DNA from 2 places in the Massilia sp. X63 genome. Region 2 is predicted to be linked to the other one. Evidence: riboswitches for the same ligand, from Rfam matches in the RefSeq annotation. Region 2 holds a riboswitch; the other holds the start of a gene.

Region 1 (4,775 bases), on a different contig from region 2:
CGCCTGCGAGGCTTCGATGCGCTTGCCGTCGACCAGGCGGGTGCCGGCCAGCGGCAGCTCTTCCTCGCTCGACAGTTTGGCCACCTTGTCGTCGACGCGCATCGCCGCATAGACCTGCTGCGCGAATACCTGTTCGACCGCGGCGCGCTCGCCGCTGCCGTCGGCCAGGGCCTCGCGCAGGTCGGCCAGGCCCGGGTGGCGGAACTTCCAGCGGCGGTAGTATTCCTTGAAGCCGCGCTCCATCGCCTCGCTGCCGATGCGCTCCTCCAGGTCGCGCATCACGATGGCGCTGCGGCTGTACACCGGTCCGATGCCCTGCAGGCGCTGCCAGGCATTCTGGCCGGGCGCATCGAGCGGACGGTCGCGCGGGGCCGCCAGGCGCATGAAGTCGAAGCCTTCGAAGCCCGGGTCGACGCCGATCCGCTTGAGGAAGGCCGGCGCCGGATACACCTGCTGGCGGCGCTCGCGCATCATGCGGTTTTCCCAGTAGGCGTTCAGGCCTTCGTCGAGCATCGGTTCCTCGAACTCGTTGCTGGCCAGGATGCCGTAGAAGTAGCCATGGCCGAACTCGTGGATGGTCACGGCGTCGAGCTCGTACTCGGCCAGCGATCCGGACGGCACCCGGGCGTAGCCGGAAGCGGTGATGAAGGTCGGGTACTCCATGCCGCCGGCCTCCTGCGCGTTGTAGGGCGGAATCACCACGGTGAGCGTGCGGTAGGGGTAGGGGCCGAGCATGCGCGAGAAATACGCCAGCGAATCCTTGGCCGCCTTCATGGCCGGCTTGGCGCTGGCCTCGTACTCGGCCGGATACAGCACCTGCACGGTAACGGTCGGGCTGCCCGGGCCGGTCCAGGTCTCCACCAGCGGACGGCCGCTGCGCTTGTCCGCGGTCCAGGCGAAATCGTGCACGTCGTGCTGCACGTAGCGGTGCGTCAGCATGCCGTCCTTTTCGCTGGGTGCGCCCTGCAGCTCGCCGGTGGCGCCCACCGTATAGCCCTTCGGGACGGTCAGGCTCACGTCGTAGCTGCCGAAATCGGCGTAGAACTCCGACTCCATGTGGAATTCATGCGCGTTCCAGCGCGGCGCGGTGGCGCCGCGTTCGCCCGGCAGTTCCAGCACCGCGATCTTCGGGAACCATTGCGCGACCAGGTGGAAGCTGCCGTAGTAGCCGGTGCGCGCGATCACGCGCGGCAACTGGGTGGTGAAGGCCATGTCGAGCGTGGTGGAGGCGCCCGGCGCCACCGCCTCGGGCAGGTCGAGGCGCGCCACCGTGTGGTCGGTGGCCGGGCCCCCGTCCGGCTGCACGAAGCGCCACGGTACGGCGGCGCCGCCCTGGCTCACGCTGCGCAGGGCGATGTGGCCCCATTCGCCGTCGTCCATGCCGGCGCCGCTGCGGAAGCGTTCGCCGCGCCGGCGCTGCTCGGTGAAGAAGCTGCTGCCTTCGCCCTCGAAGGCATTCATGTACAGGTGCACGTAGATGCTGCGCACCGGGACCGCGCTGCGGTTGCGCCAGCTGAGCTGCTGGCGGCCGCTGACCAGGTGCTTGACCGGGTCGAGGCTGGCGGCGATGCGGTAGCTCACCACCCGGTCGGACAAGGTCGGCTGGTCGCCGTTGCGGATGCCGCCCCAGGCCTCGGGGCTGCTGGGCACGCCGACGGCGGCGGCGTCCGGCGCCGCCAGCGCGATGCCGTCGAGCGAAGGCGTGGCGGCGGGCGGCGCCGCGTCGGCCCGGGCGAACCAGGCCAGGGTGGCGCCGGACGCCAGTACTGCGGCGACCAGAAGCGCGCGGTAGCCTGGTCGGCTTCCTCGTATCTGCATGCAAGACTCCCTTGATGAATATCATTTTTGTATGAGGGCGACTATAGCCAGAAGCTTGAACAATTTCCAAGCGTTTAGGATAGAAGCACAAATAAAGGCAACGAAATGCGGAAAAGCTTGTCAGGTTATAATCCCGGCGTTCTGGTGCCCGCGCATGCCCTCCGCATGCGCAGTTAAACGGGAAACACGAGGCAAAGGCGCTGCGCGCCGGCGCCGAGGTGTGCTGCCCCCGCAACGGTCAACAAGCGTCGCCGCGCCCTGTCGGGCGCGGTCGGCAGGCTGCTCCGATTACCACTGTGCCCAGGCGGCATAGGAAGGTGGAGCAGTCGGTCTTGCAAGCCCGGATACCGGCCAGACAGGTGGAAGCGGCGGCGCGAGCATTGCGCGCGGCGGCTTCCGTTGAACTCCGGTGTGCGGGGACGCAGGCCGGTGCCATTACCGAGAACATCCAACATGAAATCTGCTGTCGTTCCACGCAGCGCGCCGGCCTTCAAGCCGCTCGCGCTGGCCTGCGCCTTGTCCGTCCTTGCCGCCCACGCCCCGGCCCAGGAAACCCTTCCCTCGATCGTCATCACCGGGGCACGCTTCCCTGCGCAAACCGCTGCCGCGCCGATCGGCGCCACCGTCATCACCGCCGAGGACATCCGCCGCGCCGGCGCCACCGACGTCAATGCCGCGATCCGCAAGGTCGGCGGCGTCTACGGCCGCCAGAGCCTGGACGCGTCGCCCGACTTCGCGCTCGACCTGCGCGGCTTCGGCGCGAACGGCCCCCAGAACATGGTGGTGCTGGTCGACGGCGTGCGCCTGAACGAGAACGAACTGACCAACGCCATCCTGTCGAGCATCCCGGTGGACACCGTCGAGCGCATCGAGATCCAGCGCGGCGGCAGCAGCGTCTTGTGGGGCGAAGGCGCGACCGGCGGCGTGATCAACATCATCACGCGCCGCGGCGTCCAGGGCGGCACCCACGGTTCGCTGTTCGCCGAAGCCGGCCGCTTCGACGCCCACGACCTGCGCGCCTCGCTCAGCCATGGCGCCGGCCCGCTGTCCTTCGACCTGGCCGTGGCCGACCGCGGCACCGACAACTACCGCGCCAACAGCGCGTTCAAACAGAAGACCGCCAGCGGCGGCGTCCAGTACAACTACGGCGCCGGCAAGGCCGGCCTGCGCTTCGAGCGTTCGGAGCAGGATGCGCGCTTCCCGGGTTCGCTGACCGAGGCGCAGTTCCACGCCGATCCGCGCCAGGCTTCGACCCCCGACGATTTCGGCAGCCTCGAAACCGACCGCGTCACCGCCTTCGTCGAGCACCGCATCGGCGGCCTCGAGCTGGCGGCCGAGCTGTCGCAGCGCGAGCGCGAGGTCAGCGCCAACTATTTCTACACCGGCGGCGTCACCCGGGTGGCGTATGACGCCAGCCAGACCCAGTTCTCGCCGCGCCTGCGCCACACCGCGACGATCGGCGACAAGCGCAACGAGCTGGTCGCCGGCATCGACCTGGTGCGCTGGGACCGCCAGACGACATCCGACTTCTCGCTCGGCGACGCCAAGCAGGATTCGAAAGCCGTCTACCTGCGCAACGAAGTCCTGTGGAATGCGCCGCAGTATGGGCTGCAGAATGCGCGCCTGGCCATCGGCGGCCGCCACGAACGCTTCACCAAGGACTATTCGGACCCGCTGGCCTACCCGCCGGTCGTGAACGAGCACCGCAGGCAGTCGATCAATGCCTGGTCGCTCGAAGGCAGCGTCGACCCGCTGCCGCAACTGACCGTGTTCGCCAGGCTCGGACGCAGCTACCGGATCGCCAACGTGGACGAGAACAGCCTGCGGGGCGGGCCGGAAGTGCTGGCGCCGCAGATCTCGCGCGACCTCGAGCTGGGCGTGACCGCCGGGTCGGCCGCCCGCCAGCTGACGGCGCGCCTGTTCCGCCACCGCCTGACCGACGAAATCTTCTATGACCCGACCATCGGCTGGGGCGCCAATACCAACCTCGATCCGACCCGCCGCCAGGGTTTCGAGCTGGAAGGACAGCATGCGCTGACCGAGGCGCTGCGCCTCACCGCCAAGTGGCAGCGCGTGGACGCCGAATTCACCGGCGGCCCGAACGCCGGCCGCGAGATGGTGCTGGTGCCGAAGAACGTGGTCACGCTGCGTGCCGCCTGGACGCCCGCGAGCGGCCACAGCGCCGACATCGGCGCCCAGCGGGTGGACAGCCAGCGCTACGGCAGCGACTTCAGCAACGGCTGCGGCGCGCGGATTCCGTCCTACACCACCCTTGACGCGCGCTACGCCTATCGCGTTGGCGGCTGGGAAGCGGCCGTCACCGCGCTCAACCTGGCCGACCGCCAGTACTACAGCAACGCCTTCGGCTGCCGCGCGGGCATCTACCCGAGCGACGGCCGCCAGCTGAAGCTGTCCTTGCGCTACGACTTCTGATGCGCGCGCCCCGATTGCTGGCAGCGCTGCTGCTCGCCTGCGCCGCGTTCGGCGCCCGGGCCGCGGTAAGCGTGGTCGACGATGCCGGCCGCCGCGTCACGGTGCAGCAGCCGGCCCGGCGCGTCATCTCGATGGCGCCGCACGCGACCGAGCTGCTGTTCGCGGCCGGCGGCGGCAGGCAGGTGGTCGGGGTGATGAACTACAGCGACTACCCGGAGGCGGCGAAGACGCTCCCGCTGGTCGGCAGCAACAGCGTGATCGACATGGAGCGGGTGCTGGCGCTGAAGCCCGACCTGATCGTGGTCTGGCACACCGGGAACACGGCGCGCCAGATCGCCCAGATCGAGTCGCTGGGCGTGCCGGTCTTCCACAGCGAGCCGCGCCGCCTGGCCCAGGTGGCCGACAACGTCGAGCGCCTCGGCCGCTTGCTGGACACCGAGCCGGCGGCCGCGAAAACGGCCGCAGCGCTGCGCGCCAGGCTGGCCGCGCTGGAGGCGCGCTACGCCAGGCGGGCGCCGGTCACG
Region 2 (4,775 bases):
CGTTTATTTCTTGTGAACATTTGATAATTTAAGTATGCAGCTGACCTAAGCCAGCCGGCACCTTCATCAAACGCCCACACTTATCGACTGTTGATTGTTAAAGAACCGTTGTTCTGTACTACCTTGCTGCACCTTACGAATCGTTGTGTTCGTCAGCAGCAGAGAAGTGAGATTATGCAATGTTTCGCTTAACTCGTCAACCCCTCTTCTCTTTCGCTTGTCGCTGCTTTGAAAGCGGCGTTGCGCATCGGAGAAACGAGACTATAGCAAACGCCGGCGCCATTTACAACGCCTGCGACTATGCTATCGTCGCGTTTTCCCCACCTTATCTTTCCGGCAATGCAGATCCCTCACATCGCGCCGACCGCCGACGCGGCGCTGTCCCAATCCCTGGCCCACGCCATCAATAACAAGACCAAGCCGCTCGGCAGCCTCGGGCGCCTCGAGTCCCTTGCGACCCAGCTGGGAATGGTGCAGCGTTCGACCACGGTCCGCATCGCGGATCCCGCCATCCTCGTTTTTGCCGCTGACCACGGCGTGGTGGCCGAAGGCGTGTCCGCCTACCCGCAAGAGGTGACCTGGCAAATGGTCGAGAACTTCCTTGCCGATGGCGCGGCCATCAATGTGTTCGCTCGCCAGAACGGCTGCGCGCTTCATGTCGTCGACGCCGGCGTGAACCACGACTTCGGCGTGCGCGCCGGCCTGCTCGACCGCAAGGTCGGCAGGGGAACCCGCAACTTTGCCCGTGAAGCCGCGATGTCGCGCCAGGAACTGGGCGCCGCGCTGGAGCACGGCATGGCCCTGGTACGCGGCCTGCCCGGCAACGTGCTGGGTTTTGGCGAAATGGGCATCGGTAACACGACCGCCGCCGCGGCCATCATGCACAAGTTGACGGGGCTGCCGCTGCCGCAATGCGTGGGCGCCGGCACGGGCCTGTCGAACGAAGGCATCCAGCGCAAGCAACAGGTCATCGCCGCGGCGGTCGACCGGCATGCCGGCGCCGACGATCCGCTCGAGGTGCTGGCCACCTTCGGCGGATTCGAAATCGCCATGATGGCGGGTGCGATGCTGAAGGCGGCCGAACTGCGCAAGCTGCTGCTGATCGACGGCTTCATCGTCTCATCCGCCTTGCTGGTCGCCGCCCGCCTGCAGCCGGCGATCCTCGACTATTGCGTGTTCGCGCACTGCTCCGATGAGAATGGCCACCGCCTGATGCTGGAAGCGCTCGGCGCCCAGCCGCTGCTGCACCTGGGCTTGCGGCTCGGCGAAGGCACCGGCAGCGCCCTGGCCCTGCCCCTGCTGCATGCGGCCGCCAACTTCCTGAACGAGATGGCGACCTTCGCATCGGCGCAGGTCAGCACCAACGCGCAGCAGGACTAAGGGCAGATGCAGCAGCTGCGCCTGTTCTTCATCGCGGTCCAGTTCTTCACTCGCTTGCCGATCCCGCGCTGGGTCGGCTTCGAGCACGAGTGGCTGCACCACGCTTCGCGTTACTTTCCGCTGGTCGGCCTGGTGGTGGGCGCCATCGCCGCCGCTGTATACGCTGCGGCCGCCACCGTCTTTCCCGCACCGGTCGCCGCCGTGCTCTCGACCGTGGCGACCATCTATGCCACCGGCGCATTCCATGAAGACGGCTTTGCCGACACCTGCGATGGCCTCGGCGGCGGCATGACGCGCGAACGGGTGCTGGAGATCATGAAGGATTCGCGCGTCGGCGCCTATGGCGCGATCGGCATCGTCTGCATGCTCGGGGTGAAGTGCACCGCGCTCGCGATGCTGCCGCCGGCCGGCGCCATCGGCGCCCTGCTGCTCGCCCACCCGCTGTCGCGGCTGGCGGCGACCTCGCTCATCTGGCGCATGGAATATGCGCGCGCCGAGGGCAAGGCCAAGCCGCTGGCCGAACGCATGACGACGCCGGAATTCGGCATCGCCTGCGCCAGCGTCGCAATCGCAGCCAGCGTCCTGCTCGCCCTTGGCGCCGTCGAGCTGCCCGCCGTGCTGGCAGCCTTCGGCGCCAGCGCCGTCGTCACCTGGTGGCTGGCCCGCAAGTTCGCCCGCCGCATCGGCGGCTACACCGGCGACTGCCTCGGCGCGGTCCAGCAGCTGGCGGAAGCCGTCATCTACCTCGCCGTACTGGCCACGCTCGGCCGCGGCGCCCTGGCCTGATCGATGCAACTGATCCTGGTGCGCCATCCGCAACCGGACGTCGCGCCGGGCATCTGCTACGGCAGGACGGACATGCCGACATCCATCGACGCGATAGCGGCAGTCGCCGCTAGCCTGCGCGCGGCGGGCCTGCCCGGCGCGCTACCCGTGTTTGCGAGCCCGCTCCTGCGCTGCGTCCAGCTTGCGCGCGCACTCGGCGCCCCCGTCACCCTCGACGCCCGCCTGGCCGAGATGGATTTCGGCGCTTGGGAGATGCGGCCATGGGAGGCCATCGCGCGCGCCGAGGTCGATGCCTGGGCGGCCGACCTGCTGCACTACCGTCCCGGCGGCGGAGAAAACGTGCTTGCGGTGGCGCAGCGCGTGGCCGCCTTCCGCGACGCGCTGCGCCGGGCGGGACACCCTGCCGCCCTGCTCATCTGCCATGCCGGGACCATGCGCGTGCTGTCGGCCCTGCATGCCGGCGGCAGCATCGAAGAGGCCGCGCTGCGCGCTGCATCCAGTCCCCACCGCATCGGCTACGGCGAAGTCCTTGTGCTAAAAGACTGACAACACCCAGCCGTCCTGTCCTATAATGACGGCGTTTTGGTGCTCGCGGTCGTGTTCACGACCGCAGTTAAACGGGAAACACGAAGCCCTTCAACAAGGCCAACGTGTGCTGCCCCCGCAACGGTAAGCAAGTGCCGCGCTCGATGAATGACAAGCGCGGCGAACCGTCCTCCATGACCACTGTGCATCACGCATGGGAAGGTCGGACGGCCACACTTGCCAGCCCGGATACCGGCCAAAAGGTGGAAGCGTGCCCACGGCGCGCTTCTGTTCAATCTGGCCTACGGGGACGTCGGCTGGTTGTCTTTGATGTGAACATTTCATGAACTTTCCTGTAACACGGCAAGCGGCCGCAGTGTCGTTCGCTTTCGCCTTCGTCGCACCTTCCTTCGCCCAGACCACCGACACGGTATTCGTCACCGCCAACCGCATGCCGCAACGCGCGGCCGACGTGATCGCCGATACCACCGTCATCCATGCCGAAGAAATCGCACGCTCGGGCGCCGGTTCGGTGGCCGACGTGCTGCAGCGCCAGCGCGGCATCGAGATCACCCGTAACGGCAGCGCCGGCGCCGCCACCAGCGTGTTCCTGCGCGGCGCCAACAGCAACGGCGTCGTGGTCCTGCTGGACGGCGTGCGCATCGGTTCGTCCACCAGCGGCGTCGCCGCCTGGAACGCGGTGCCGCTCGGCGCCATCGAGCGCATCGAGATCGTCTACGGGCCGCTCAGCACCCTGTACGGCGCCGACGCGATCGGCGGCGTGATCCAGATCTTCACCCGCAAGGGCGCAGGCGGTCCGGTCGTCAGCGGCTCGGCGGGCGCAGGCAGCAACGCGATCCGCCAGGTCGACGCGAGCGTGCACGGCGCGGCCGATGCCTTCCGCTACGCCTTCGGCGCCGGCCACGAAGAATCGGACGGCTTCTCGGCCACGCGCCCGGGGGCGTTCGGCTTCAATCCGGACGAAGACGGCTACCGCCGCCGCAACGCCAACGGCCAGCTGTCGTATTCGCCGGCCCCGGGCATCGACATCGGCGCACAGTTCCTGCACAGCGCGCTGCGCGCGCAGTACGACAACGGCAGCGGCGCCTACGACGTCCACAACGAGCAGGACCTGAACACGGCAGCCGTCTACGCGACCGGCCAGCTGACCTCGAACTGGCGCAGCACCCTGCAGTACGCGCGCTCCGACGACAAGCTGGGCAGCTTCACCAGCGCAGCAAGCTCCGGCGCCAGCCAGATCGATACCCGGCAGGACGAGCTGACCTGGCAGAACACCGTTGCGCTCGGTCCCGACACCCTGCAGCTCCTGGTGAGCCGCCGCGAAGAAGAGGTGACGTCGAGCGCCACCGCCGCCCTGTCGCGCAGCCGCAGCACCAACTCGTACGCGGCCGCCTATTCGGCGCGGCGCGGCGCCCACCTGTTCGACGCCAGCGCCCGCCACGATCGTTCCTCGGTCTACGGCAGCAGGAATACCGGCGCCGCCGGCTATGGCTACGACTTCGGCCAGGGCCTGCGCGCCACCGCCAGCATCGGTTCGAGCTTCCGCGCGCCGACCTTCAACGAGCTGTACTACCCCGGCTACGGCCTGCCGACCAATCGTCCGGAGAAGGGCCGCAACCTCGAAGCCGGCCTGCGCTACGACGCCGGGGGCGTACAGCTGGACGCCACGTATTTCCGCAACCGCCTGACCGACATGATCGTGTCGAGCACGCCGTGCCCGGGCCGCGCCGGCAGCTGCGCCTACAACGTCAACGAAGCGAAGCTGGAAGGCCTGACGGTGGCGGCGCAAACGCGCGTCGCCGCGGTCAACCTGCGCGCCAGCCTGGACTGGCAGGATCCGACCGACGAGACCACCGGCAAGCAGCTGGCGCGGCGCGCGAAAAAGCACGCCAGCCTGCATGCCGACAGCAGTTGGGGAAGGCTCGAGGCCGGCGCCGAACTGCAACTGTCGGGCGAACGCTTCGACGATGCCGCCAACCGGAACCGTCTGGGCGGCTATGGCTTGTTCAACCTGTACACTAGCTGGCAGATGGCGCCCGGCCTATCGCTGCTGGTCCGCCTGA

Evidence for each region. Region 2 has a riboswitch for cobalamin ahead of AB3347_RS25530 (TonB-dependent receptor). Riboswitches for the same ligand answer to the same signal wherever they lie in the genome.
Region 1: linked by a shared signal. The riboswitch ahead of AB3347_RS17120 (TonB-dependent receptor) and the one ahead of AB3347_RS25530 (TonB-dependent receptor) in region 2 are both predicted to bind cobalamin.

What each region holds. Positions count from the first base shown of each region.
Region 1 is NZ_JBFTEF010000008.1:157,178-161,952, reverse strand. Features, by position in the region: gene AB3347_RS17125 (M1 family metallopeptidase) at 1-1,818, opposite strand, end outside; cobalamin riboswitch at 1,944-2,189, shown strand; gene AB3347_RS17120 (TonB-dependent receptor) at 2,272-4,251, shown strand; gene AB3347_RS17115 (cobalamin-binding protein) at 4,251-4,775, shown strand, end outside.
Region 2 is NZ_JBFTEF010000029.1:22-4,796, forward strand. Features, by position in the region: gene cobT (nicotinate-nucleotide--dimethylbenzimidazole phosphoribosyltransferase) at 340-1,380, shown strand; gene AB3347_RS25520 (adenosylcobinamide-GDP ribazoletransferase) at 1,387-2,166, shown strand; gene AB3347_RS25525 (histidine phosphatase family protein) at 2,170-2,712, shown strand; cobalamin riboswitch at 2,733-2,967, shown strand; gene AB3347_RS25530 (TonB-dependent receptor) at 3,035-4,775, shown strand, end outside.